One region of the Rhizobium sp. R693 genome, then DNA from elsewhere that is predicted to be linked to it. Evidence: predicted binding sites of a transcription regulator. Region 1 holds the regulator's gene; the other holds the start of a gene.
What was found. Region 1 encodes LexA, which represses DNA repair genes until DNA is damaged. Its sites were predicted from a motif close to TGTTCNNNNTGTGTTCNG; they were not measured.
Positions count from the first base shown of each region.

Region 2: ATY79_RS24005 (PA0069 family radical SAM protein) is a predicted target of LexA. The motif match lies at 2,192-2,209, and genes of this name have one in related genera.

Region 1 is NZ_LOKY01000003.1:151,881-157,659, forward strand. It holds gene gltA (citrate synthase) at 1-832, opposite strand, end outside; gene ATY79_RS31270 (ComEC/Rec2 family competence protein) at 1,899-2,567, shown strand; gene ATY79_RS31275 (hypothetical protein) at 2,758-3,051, shown strand; gene lexA (transcriptional repressor LexA) at 3,032-3,748, opposite strand; gene ATY79_RS04890 (VOC family protein) at 3,948-4,832, shown strand; gene kdsA (3-deoxy-8-phosphooctulonate synthase) at 4,829-5,674, shown strand; gene ATY79_RS04900 (methyl-accepting chemotaxis protein) at 5,699-5,779, opposite strand, start outside.
Region 2 is NZ_LOKY01000045.1:229,737-235,515, reverse strand. It holds gene ATY79_RS24025 (4-(cytidine 5'-diphospho)-2-C-methyl-D-erythritol kinase) at 1-552, shown strand, start outside; gene moaB (molybdenum cofactor biosynthesis protein B) at 536-1,087, shown strand; gene ATY79_RS24015 (hypothetical protein) at 1,117-1,434, opposite strand; gene ATY79_RS24010 (glycosyl transferase) at 1,620-2,138, opposite strand; gene ATY79_RS24005 (PA0069 family radical SAM protein) at 2,276-3,433, shown strand; gene ATY79_RS24000 (ribonuclease HII) at 3,544-4,218, shown strand; gene ATY79_RS23995 (F0F1 ATP synthase subunit B) at 4,298-4,789, opposite strand; gene ATY79_RS23990 (F0F1 ATP synthase subunit B) at 4,793-5,431, opposite strand; gene ATY79_RS23985 (F0F1 ATP synthase subunit C) at 5,510-5,737, opposite strand.

The sequences.
Region 1 (5,779 bases):
CGGTCAACATGTTGAGCGCTGCTTCATTGGCGCCGCCGTGAGCTGGGCCCCAGAGGCATGCAATGCCGGCAGCGATGCAGGCAAACGGGTTTGCACCCGAAGAGCCTGCGAGGCGGACGGTCGAGGTCGACGCGTTCTGCTCGTGGTCGGCGTGCAGGATGAAGATGCGGTCCATCGCGCGCGACAGCACCGGATTGACCACATACTCCTCGCAGGGAACTGCAAAGCACATGCGCAGGAAGTTCGAGGCGTAGTCGAGGTCGTTCTTCGGGTAAACGAAGGGCTGGCCAATGTGGTACTTGTAGGCCATGGCGGCCAGCGTCGGCATCTTGGCGATCATACGCAGGCTTGCGACCATACGCTGATGCGGATCCGTGATGTCGGTGGAGTCATGGTAGAAGGCCGACAGCGCGCCGACACAGCCGCACATGACAGCCATCGGATGCGCATCGCGGCGGAAGCCCGTGAAGAACCGGCTCATCTGCTCATGCACCATCGTATGATGCGTGACGCGATAGTCGAAATCCTTCTTCTGGGCTGCGGTCGGCAGTTCGCCGTAGAGAAGCAGATAGCAGACTTCGAGGAAGTCGCCGTGCTCGGCGAGTTGCTCGATCGGATAGCCGCGATGCAGAAGCACACCGGCGTCGCCGTCGATGTAGGTGATTTTCGATTCACAGGATGCGGTCGAGGTGAAACCAGGATCGTACGTGAAGGAAGCCGTGTTCTTGTACAGGGCGCCGATATCGATGACGTCAGGACCGATCGTGCCGCTCTTGACAGCGAGATCGACTGATTTGTCACCGATTTTCAGTGTTGCGCTTTGTTCCGTCATTCTGATCCTCCAAACTGGCGGTTGGCGCCATAAAAGCGCCATAGGTTAAGCGTCGTCGACGATAGCTATATGATCGCGCGCCTAATGCCAAGTTACCGCGGCGCCATTTTGTGCATCGCAGTATCAACTTTTGGGCACTGCTGCGATGAGCGCCGCGCATAGCAGAAGCTGATGATTATCCTTGGCTTTTCTCACTTCCGATTTTCCTTCAGATTTCAATCGATTATCCTTGCTTAGAAGCCATCGAGCTTGCATTCTGGTTGTAGGGGCGGCTGTTTTTGGGCGCAATGCATGCCGGGGTTGAAGCCATTCAAGGTGAGGGAGGTCGCACCCGGCGCGGATGCGTTTGAGCGCGCGGAAGAACCTTCTTTTCTTGTTCCGCAAGCTACTCCGGAATGCCGCTCATTTTCCGCACTCAATCGTTCTTGCCGTGGCCAACTCGGATTATGACTGCGACGGACTGTTGCTCCGCGTGGCTTCGACACGCCGCAGCAACGGAAATGGAACATGGGCGGTTCTTCCTGTTTTCGCCGGTCTTCCTGGGGGCAGGCGCGGTGCTCTGGTTCGAACTTGAAAGCGACCTGCCGGAGCTACGGATGGTGGCCTGGTTTGCGGCATTCGCCCTTGTCGTGCTGGCGGCAGGGCGAGGACGCCGACTTGTCCGAAATGCCCCATTGGGGGGCTTGCTCTGCGTCGCGGGATGTTCGCGGGCCAGTTCGAAACTTGGAGCGACCGTTATACTGGACACAGCCGTGACGACCACAACTACGGGGCGCGTCGAGCGCCGCGAGGGGGACGGCCGTGGCCGGTGGCGCTACATCCTCGCCGTCTCATCGACGCAGTCACCCGAGATAAGGCGGCCACCTGAGCGGGTTTCCGTCGTCGCGCGGGCAGGCGGAACCAATCGGCATCGGTGCGTGGTTGACGGGTCGCGCGCGGCTGACGCCGCCTGCCGGACCCGCGCCCCCCGAGATCAACGATTTTGCTTTCAGCGCCTATTTCGACGGGATCGGCGCGAACGGATTTGCTCCTGTCTCCGTCCGAGGCGCTGGGACCGAGCTTCCAGATGTCATTTGCAGCGACGCTCGCCCTTGTCGCCGGTTACGCGATCTGGTCGAAGAGAAGCGCGCGCGAACACCCTCTGCTGCAGGTCGCCGCAGTGAAGCCCATCGTTTTTGTCGCTCGCTTCTTTGGGGGCATCTTGCTGACCTCGATGATCGGCGGCTTCTCGACGGCGCTCTTTGCCGTCGAGCACTTCCACCGGCTCAGCGCTTACGGACTACCCGCAAATCTCATGGCCATGCCGGTGATCTCTTTTGTGGTAATGCCAATGGGGATGTTCGCGATGTTGCTGACGCCGTTTGGCCTCGATGTTATTCCCTGGAAAATCGCGGGCTTCGGGCTCGACATCGTGATCGCCATTGCCAAGACGGTCTCGGGCTGGGGTGGCAACGTCGATATGGGACGATTGCCGGGTTGGTACTTTCCTGTGGCGGTCGCGGGCTTCCTCTCGCTTGCCCCTCTGCGAACCAAGCTCCGCTATCTCGGCGCTGCCGTGATCGCGTTGGCGCCATTGTGGCATTGGCGCCGTCCAGACCGCCCCCGCGAAATTGTCATGGCCGAGGACGGCAGCATTTGTCGCGATTGTCAAAGGGCAGGTCCTTGCAATCCAATCGACCCCATCCGCCTGACTTCGTCTTCGATCAATGGCGAAGGGCGCTCGCGGCGGAGTTAAGCCAGCCACCGCAACTATTGGAAGGCGTCGGCCCTGTTCGTCAGCGGAGAAGTAAAGGGGAAGCTCCACGGCTCTCAGCAACGGAATTGCGTAACGCTCGCAACGCGCTACGTCAGGCTGCGACGGGCGCTGGGAACCGCTTCGTCTGCCTGAAAGGCGCCTGGTGCACTGCCCCGCATGCGGCTACATCGTGACAATCGTCGAAAATCTCGCTTATTTCGGCACTGCCTGTGATACAGCTGATATCGTCGTAACGCCCGCTCGCCTGCGGGCGACGGCATGCCGGTCGGGCGCGCTTCTGTTCACCGGCGAAACCCTGCGTCATTCGGGCGCTGCTGAGATAAGGATAGATGACCAGGGTGTACCCGTGGTAACGACGGCCTACACCACACTTGACCGCCCTTGGATGCGGCATCGGGCATACAACTGGCGGAGCGGCACCTTCGACGGTGAGCCGCCTGTCTTCAATGATAACGGCGAATGAGGCCGACGAGCTTGCCCTGAACCTTGACACGGTCAGGCCCGAAAATACGCGTTTCATAAGCCGGGTTCGCGGCCTCAAGCGCAATGGAAGCGCCTTTGCGGCGGAAGCGCTTAAGGGTTGCTTCCTCGTCATCGACAAGTGCGACAACGATGTCGCCGGCATTTGCAGTGCTGGCGTTGCGGATGATCACCGTGTCGCCATCAAAGATGCCGGCTTCGATCATCGAGTCGCCCTTGACCTCAAGCGCATAGTGTTCGCCCGGGCCAAGCATGTCGGCTGGAACAGTGATGTCGTGGGTAATGTTCTGGATTGCCGAAATCGGCACGCCCGCGGCGATCCGTCCCATGACTGGCACGGAGGCGGAATTGCCGTTGTCGGCTTGTGCAGCCGGCTTCGGCGGCGCGACCGGCTGTGGCTTTCCGAGGCTGCCTTCGATGACGCTCGGCGAAAAGCCGCGGCGGGGCTGCAAGCTCGGATTGTAGGCTTCAGGAAGCTTGATGACCTCCAGGGCGCGGGCTCGATTCGGCAGTCGACGAATGAAACCACGTTCTTCCAGAGCAGTAATTAGCCGGTGGATGCCGGACTTCGACGCGAGGTCCAAGGCGTCTTTCATTTCGTCAAAAGACGGGGGGACACCGGACTCCTTCATTCGTTCGTGAATGAAGAGAAGAAGCTCCTGTTGCTTGCGCGTCAGCATCGAAGTTGAACCCCAGAGTCGTGAAACAAAGCCAGAACAGACACTATATGTTCCATATGTGTTCCGCAAGTACCTAAATTTTCGTAAAACTTGCCTGCAACTTGTTCAGTTTTTGCGTTGCTTTTGAGCGAAAGCGCAGAAGGGGGTTGCATTGTTCCCTTGCCCGGCGCACATCTTCGCAAATTCCCGGGAGTTTGCCATGAGCGAAGCACATCCGCTGGACCACATCGTGCTGCCGGTCTCCAATATTGTACTTGCCCGCGAGCGTCTCGGAAAACTCGGATTCACCGTCGCGCCCGATGCCCGGCATCCTTTTGGAACCGAGAACGCCTGCATATTCTTCGCCGACGAAACTTACCTGGAGCCGCTCGCGGTCGCCAGCGCAGAACCGTATGAGGCGTCAGCGAAGAAAGGCAATGTCTTTACCGCGCGTGACCGCGCTTTTCGGTTTCGATGCGGGGATGATGGGTTCTCCGCGGCGGTCTTCGCGACCGCCGATGCCGACCGCGACCATGCCAGATTCCTTGCCGAAAAGATCAACGGTGGCGAGATGCTGCAGTTCGAGCGACCGATGAGACTGCCCGACGGTTCTCAGGCAACCGCCGCGTTCAAGCTCGCGTTCGCGGTCGATCTGCGAGCTCCGGACTTTTTCTTTTTCACATGCCAACGCGTCAATCCGCTGCCGTCTGATCGAAGGACGCTGCAAACCCATGTGAACGGCGTCAAAGGAATCGCGGAGATCATTCTTGGCGCGCGGGACCCAAAGGCTTTTGCACCATTTGTGCGCGCCGCGGCGCACAGCCTCACGGTGACTAACGAGGCCTTTGGCGCGAGTGTTACAACTCCGAACGCCAAAGTGAGCGTTCTCTCTCCAGATGGATTGGATGCCTACTTCGACATTCCCGCACCCTCAAACGATCGCGGCCTGCGTGGCGTCGCCATTGTTTTCACGGTCAGTGATCTCGCCGTGACAGAAGCGCATTTGGCTGCTAACGGGATGACCTACACGCGCAAGAACAATCGAATTCTGGTGAAGGCGGCGCCCGGGCAGGGTGCGCTCTTCGCCTTCGAGGAGAAACGATGAGCCAGACAAATTCCGAAGTCGTGGTTGGCCAAGGCGCCGACCGTGTCACCTTTTCGAATATCGGCAGGCTGTCGCTGATTGCCGGCCCGTGTCAAATGGAGAGCCGTGACCATGCATTCATGGTCGCGGGCGTGCTTAAGGAACTCTGCGACAAGCTTGGTCTTGGTCTCGTTTATAAGTCGTCCTTCGACAAAGCCAACCGGACGTCGCTCTCGGCCCAGCGAGGCATCGGCCTTGAAAAGGCTCTGGAGGTCTTTTCCGATCTTAAGAAGGAATACGGTTTTCCTGTTCTGACTGACATCCATACGGAAGAGCAGTGCGCCGAGGTGGCAACCGTCGTCGACATCCTGCAGATTCCTGCCTTCCTCAGCCGCCAGACGGACCTGCTCGTGGCTGCCGCCAAAACCGGCCGAGCCATCAACGTCAAGAAGGGGCAGTTCCTGGCGCCTTGGGACATGAAGAATGTCCTCAACAAGCTGAACTCGACAGGCAACCCGAATATTCTCCTGTGCGAGCGCGGGGCCTCCTTCGGCTACAACACGCTCGTATCGGACATGCGTTCGCTGCCAATCATGGCGGCGATGGGCGCTCCGGTTGTTTTCGATGCGACGCATTCAGTCCAGCAACCGGGCGGGCAAGGCGGTTCCAGCGGTGGTCAGCGCGAGTTTGTCGAAACTCTCGCGCGCGCTGCCGTTGCAGTCGGCGTCGCAGGTGTATTCGTCGAGACACACGAAGATCCGGACAACGCGCCGTCTGATGGCCCGAACATGGTATACCTCAAGGATATGCCGCGGCTGCTGGAAAAACTCCTCGCCTTCGACGCGATTGCCAAACTGGCTTGAAGGGCGAGCGGAGGATGCTCGCCATCAGCTGGCGAGCGCGATCCTTTGGTTTGAAGAGTATCCCGATGCCGCGGCCCTCGTTGCATTCTCGAGGACGAAGCGGGA
Region 2 (5,779 bases), on a different contig from region 1:
GACGCGGCAGCGACGCTTCGCGGCTTGATGCGGCTCTGGAACGCTTCTTTTCCCCGCGCGACGATCGAGGCGATCGCGCTTCGGCTTGGCGCCGACGTGCCAATGTGCCTGGCGAGCAGACCGCTGATCGCCCGTGGCGTTGGCGAGCAAATCACGCCGGTCGACGACATGCCGGCCTTTGCAATGGTGCTGGCAAACCCGTTGAGAGGCGTATCGACGCCCGAGATTTTTCGAGGCCTGACGAATAAGACCAATCCGCGGCTCGACATGACGCCGCGTTCGACCTGGCTCGAGACGCTAGGCTCGATGCGCAATGACCTTGAGCCAGTCGCCCGGGGTCTGCTGCCCGAAATTGCCGAGATCTCGGCGATGCTCAAGAAGCAGGGCGCCTCCTTCGCCCGCATGTCTGGTTCCGGCGCGACCTGCTACGGCATCTTCGATACGCTCACAGCGGCTGAAGACGCGGCCACCGCGCTTCACAGCGAACGGCCGGACTGGTATTTCGAAGCAACGGAAACGATCGCTGGAGGGCATGATGCCAGGACTGGATGAAACGCGCCCCTTCATTCCCGTCGGCATTGCGGTGCTGACGGTCTCGGATACGCGGACGCTTGCCGATGACCGTTCTGGCGATACGTTGGTTTCCAGGATCACGGAGGCCGGTCACCGGTTGATTGACCGCGCGATCGTCCCCGATGACCGGCAGGCTATCGCTTCGCGCGTCAAGGCCTGGACCGAACGCGACGATATCGACGTCGTCATCACCACCGGGGGAACCGGCTTTACCGGCCGCGACGTTACGCCAGAAGCTCTGGAGCCGCTTTTCGAGAAGAAGATGGATGGCTTTTCAGCTGTCTTCCACCGCATCTCCTACGAGAAGATCGGCACCTCGACGATCCAGTCCCGAGCCACGGCGGGCGTTGCCAACGCAACCTTTATTTTCGCGCTGCCAGGGTCCCCCGGCGCCTGCAAGGATGCCTGGGACAGCATACTAAAATCACAGCTCGACTACCGCCATATGCCCTGCAATTTCGTGGAGATCATGTCACGCCTCGATGAGCATTTGAAGCGCGGTGCCAGCAAGTAACGGATTGCTCCGGCATACAACTTACAGTTCTATGTACCGATGCCCGGCAGGACAGGCATCGACTCCCAGCTATCACCCGACAGCAGGATGCAGCTCACGCCATGAACATCCGTGATAAGCAGGGTCCACGTGCCACTCTGCGCGGCATAGACCTCAAGCATGGCGTTCTGGTTGATCAACCCGACTGCCGTCAGCCTCTCGGCAAAGTTCTTGTCGAGGAAATTGACGACTTCGGATCGGCCTGCGCAACTGCGCATCATCTGCGATGCTGCCGAATGCGGATGCGCGATCATCGATGTCGTCAATATGACGGCCAAGAAAAGGCCGCGGATCATATTGCGTTTCATGACGCACCTCCTTTGCCGGAAACCGGCAGAAGAGGAGACTTCCGCTGACCTGCTCTGCCGTCTGCCGGCATTCCATGGTCGACCGTCACGAAGCGAGGCGCTCGGGCGGCGCCATGCGCGAATTATAGCGCAAAATTGTATCGGGCGCCATCATTTGCGGGGAAATGAGGGAGGATGACGCGCCGCTATCGTGCGGCGCGCGCGACCCAGGATGGAATCAGTTCGCTGGAAAGCTTCCGCAGCTTTTGCCCTTTCGCGAATTCTGAGAGGCGCATTCCGCTTCTTGCCGCGGCCAATGCCTGCTTCTTGGGGAGGAGAAGGCCAAGCTCCAGCGGCGACGAGGCCCGACCGATGCGCTGCAGGAAAGGACGTCGATATCCTCGCGAAGCCGTGAAGCGCGCCGGCAGTTTGTTCAGAGCCATGTACTCGGCAATCTCGTCGATCCAGCCGGTCTGCGGTCGCGCTCCCGGCTCGACGAAAAGCAGCCACTCGCCCCGCACCGACCGAACGATGTCCTTGATATCCCATTGCGAATGGAAGCGGCAGCCGGCGGCGTCGGCCACCCTCGACGTCCCATCCCGCGAGCCGTGGTCCAGCACCACGACGTCACTGACAAGCCCCTCCACTGCGCCTGCAACCAACACCGATAACGTCTGCGCCAGCTCAGGCTCCTGATCCTGGCATTCAAGTACAACAGTCAACATCGCCTATTCATAAAGCGCCGCCCAAAAATTTGCCAGCGGCACTTTCCTTATTTTGTTCTTGCATTGTTCTCATTTTGCCGATAGGAATTTAATCATCAAAACGGCGGGAAGCAAAGCTTCCGCCAGCGGAGAATCCGATGAAAGAGCAGTCCCTTGCAGGGCAGGCCGCATTTGCGCCTGCCAACACGGCAGATATTGCCGATGCGATGATCGTATCTGCCGGTCTGCGGATCGATGTGGACCGTCGCCGCGGACGTGCGGCCGGACTCAATCCGAGTGGACGTTTCGAGCCTCTGCGTCGGGAGACCTTCGATGATGGTTGGCAGAACCTTGAGGAACTGCCGCCGTTCAAGACCGAGGTGCAGATCGAAAAGCCGCGAACGGCCATCACCCGCAACGAGTCGCCCGACATTCCCTTTGACCGCTCGATCAACCCCTACCGCGGCTGCGAGCATGGCTGCATCTACTGCTTTGCGCGACCGACGCATGCCTATATGGGCCTTTCCGCCGGTCTGGACTTCGAGGCCAAGCTCTTCGCCAAACCGGATGCTGCGAAGCTCCTGGAGCGCGAATTGGCGAAGCCGGGCTATAAGCCACGCGTCATCGCGATCGGAACCAATACCGATCCCTATCAGCCGATCGAGAAGGAATGGCGCATCATGCGGCAGATTCTTGAGGTGCTGGAAAAGGCAAACCATCCGGTTTCGATCGTAACCAAGTCGGCAATGATCATGCGCGACCTCGACATTCTCTCGGCGATGGCGGAGAAGAACCTTGTCCGTGTTTCGCTGTCGGTGACGACGCTCGACCGAAAGCTGGCGCGGACCATGGAACCCCGCGCCTCGACGCCGACGCGTCGGCTGGAGGCCATTCGCGCGCTTTCCGAGGCAGGAATCCAGACATCGGTGATGGCTGCCCCAATGATTCCGGCACTCAACGACCACGAGCTTGAACGCATTCTGGATTCGGCGCACGCGGCGGGTGCGACAGAGGCGAGTTATGTGATCCTGCGCCTGCCCCTCGAAGTGTCGCCGCTGTTTCGCGACTGGCTGCTGCAAAATTATCCCGACCGCTACCGCCACGTCATGGCACTGGTCCGCTCGATGCGCGGTGGCAAGGACTACGATGCGGAGTTCGGCAAGCGAATGAAAGGTGCCGGACCCTATGCCTGGCAGATTGCACGCCGTTTCGAGATGGCGACGAATCGACTCGGCATGACCCGCCGCAGCATGCCGTTGCGGGATGATCTCTTCGTTCCGCCCGATGGTAGCGGGGTGCAGCTTTCGCTGCTTTGATATTTGAGCTTCGCGGATGGTCGCCCTGCCCTTCCGCGCTCGAGTCCCCGGCCCGCCGCCCTGATTCGGGGACTTGCAGGAAATCGGGTTGGCGTGCGAGGTTCAGCCGCATGAAACGTCGCACGTCACCCGATTCTCCTATGCTTTTCGAAGATGTCCCCCTCGTGCCGGATTTCCGGCTGGAGCTGAAGGCGCGCAAGGCCGGCCATTGGCCAGTTGCCGGCGCCGATGAAGCTGGGAGGGGGCCGCTGGCCGGCCCCGTGGTGGCAGCCGCCGTCATTCTCGACCCCAAGCGTATTCCCGACGGCCTGAACGACTCGAAGCAGCTTTCGGCGCAGAAGCGCGAGGAGCTTTTCGTTCAGATTCTTGCAACGGCAACGGTGTCTATCGCCTCCTCGAGTTCGACCCGCATCGACGAGACCGATATCCGCAAGGCCAGCCTCGACGCCATGCGCCGCGCCATCTGTGGTTTATCTGTCCCTGCAAGCTATGTCCTGACGGATGGGCTCGACGTTCCGCCCGGGCTCGACTGCCCGGGGCAGGCGGTGGTCAAGGGTGATGCGCGTTCGGTCTCCATCGCCGCCGCCTCCATTGTCGCCAAGGTGACGCGGGACCGGATGATGGCACGAGCTGACAGCACCTTCCCCGTCTATGGCTTTGCCGCGCATGCCGGCTATGGCACAGCACAGCACCGGGCTGGCATCGAGAAGAATGGCCCCTGTTCGCTGCACCGCATGACTTTCAGCCCGCTGAAAAAGCTGCCTGGCGACATAGGTAGCGACTGACCCGTCCGCAACCGATCAGCATCGGCCCAAAACAAAAAGCCCCGCATTGCGGGGCTTCTTCGAAAGCGAGATGCTTACCTTAGTTGAGGCGGCTCTTGACCTGGCCGAGGGCGTCGCTGAAGAGCTCGGACTGAACCTTCGTATCGGCCTTCTTCGCCAGAACATTTCCGGCGGCGGCAATTGCCAGATCGACGGCGGCGGAACGGACCGCCTTCATCGCATCGGCTTCCGCCTGCTTGATCTTCTGTTCGGAAACCGCGGTGCGGTTCGCGACGAATTCTTCCGTCTTCTTCTTGGCTTCAGCGGTCAGCATTTCGGCTTCGCGCTCGGCCGCAGCAACGATGTGCGCGGCTTCGGCTTCAGCTTCCTTACGCTTGCGCTGATACTCAGCCAGCAAATGCTGCGCCTCTTCGCGCAGGCGCTTGGCTTCCGACAGTTCGTTGCGGATCTGATCGGCACGGTCGTCGAGCGACTTCGCCATCATGCCAGGAACCTTGAGGTAGACAACCAGCGCCAGGAAGATGAACAGGCCGATCATCGCGAAGAATGTTGCGTCCAATGCAAATTCCATCGATCAAGCCCCCTTCTTGATGTCGGCAACAGCAGCGGCAATATCTGCCTTTGCCGAGGTGCCGATCAGCTGTTCCACAACAGCCGTTGCGGTTTCTTCCGCAATGGTTCCGACGTCAGCGAAAGCCTTCGCCTTGATGTCGGCGATGCGCCCTTCCGCAGCCTTGAGCTTTTCAGCCAAGCCTGCTTCAACAGCCTTGCGGTCGGCTTCCGCCTTCAGCTTGGCAGCGTCGCGAGCGGCAGTACCGATCGCGTTCGACTTGGCACGAGCCGCAGCCAATTCGGCTTCGTAAGCGGCAACGTCGGCGTCGGCTTCCGCCTTCAGGCGGCTTGCCTCATCGAGATCCTGCGAGATGCGGCTGTGACGCTGCTCGAGGATATTGCCGATGCGCGGCGCGATGACCTTTTGCATGAGCACGAAGAAGACAACAAACGTGATCGCCAGCCATAGCAGCTGCGAGGCGTAAGTCGTCGAATCGAAAGGCGGGAATACGCCGCCACCATGATGCTCGGCTGGTACGCCGGTCTCGGTGTGGACATCGCCTGCTGCCGGGGCGGCATGCGTGTCTGTACCGGTTGCTGCACCAGTTTCTGCGGTTCCAGCCGGGGCCTCTTCGGCGTAAGCCGGGGTCACAAAAAACATGCTCACCTCCAGGTGTACTGCAAATGCAAAGGATCACGGCATGCGGGCTGCAGGCCGTGATCCTTCAATGCGCCTGTATTAAACGGCGAAGAGCAGGAGGAGAGCGACGAGCAGCGAGAAGATGCCCAGAGCTTCCGTAACGGCGAAGCCGAAAACCAGACGGCCGAACTGGCTGTCAGCTGCAGACGGGTTGCGCAGAGCGCCGGACAGGTAGCTGCCGAAGATGTTGCCGAGGCCGAGAGCCGTACCGGCCATACCAAAGCAAGCCAGACCTGCACCGATGAACTTTGCTGCTTCCGCTTCCATGTTGAACTCCTTTGAAATGGTTGTGTTGCGGCGAAATTGACT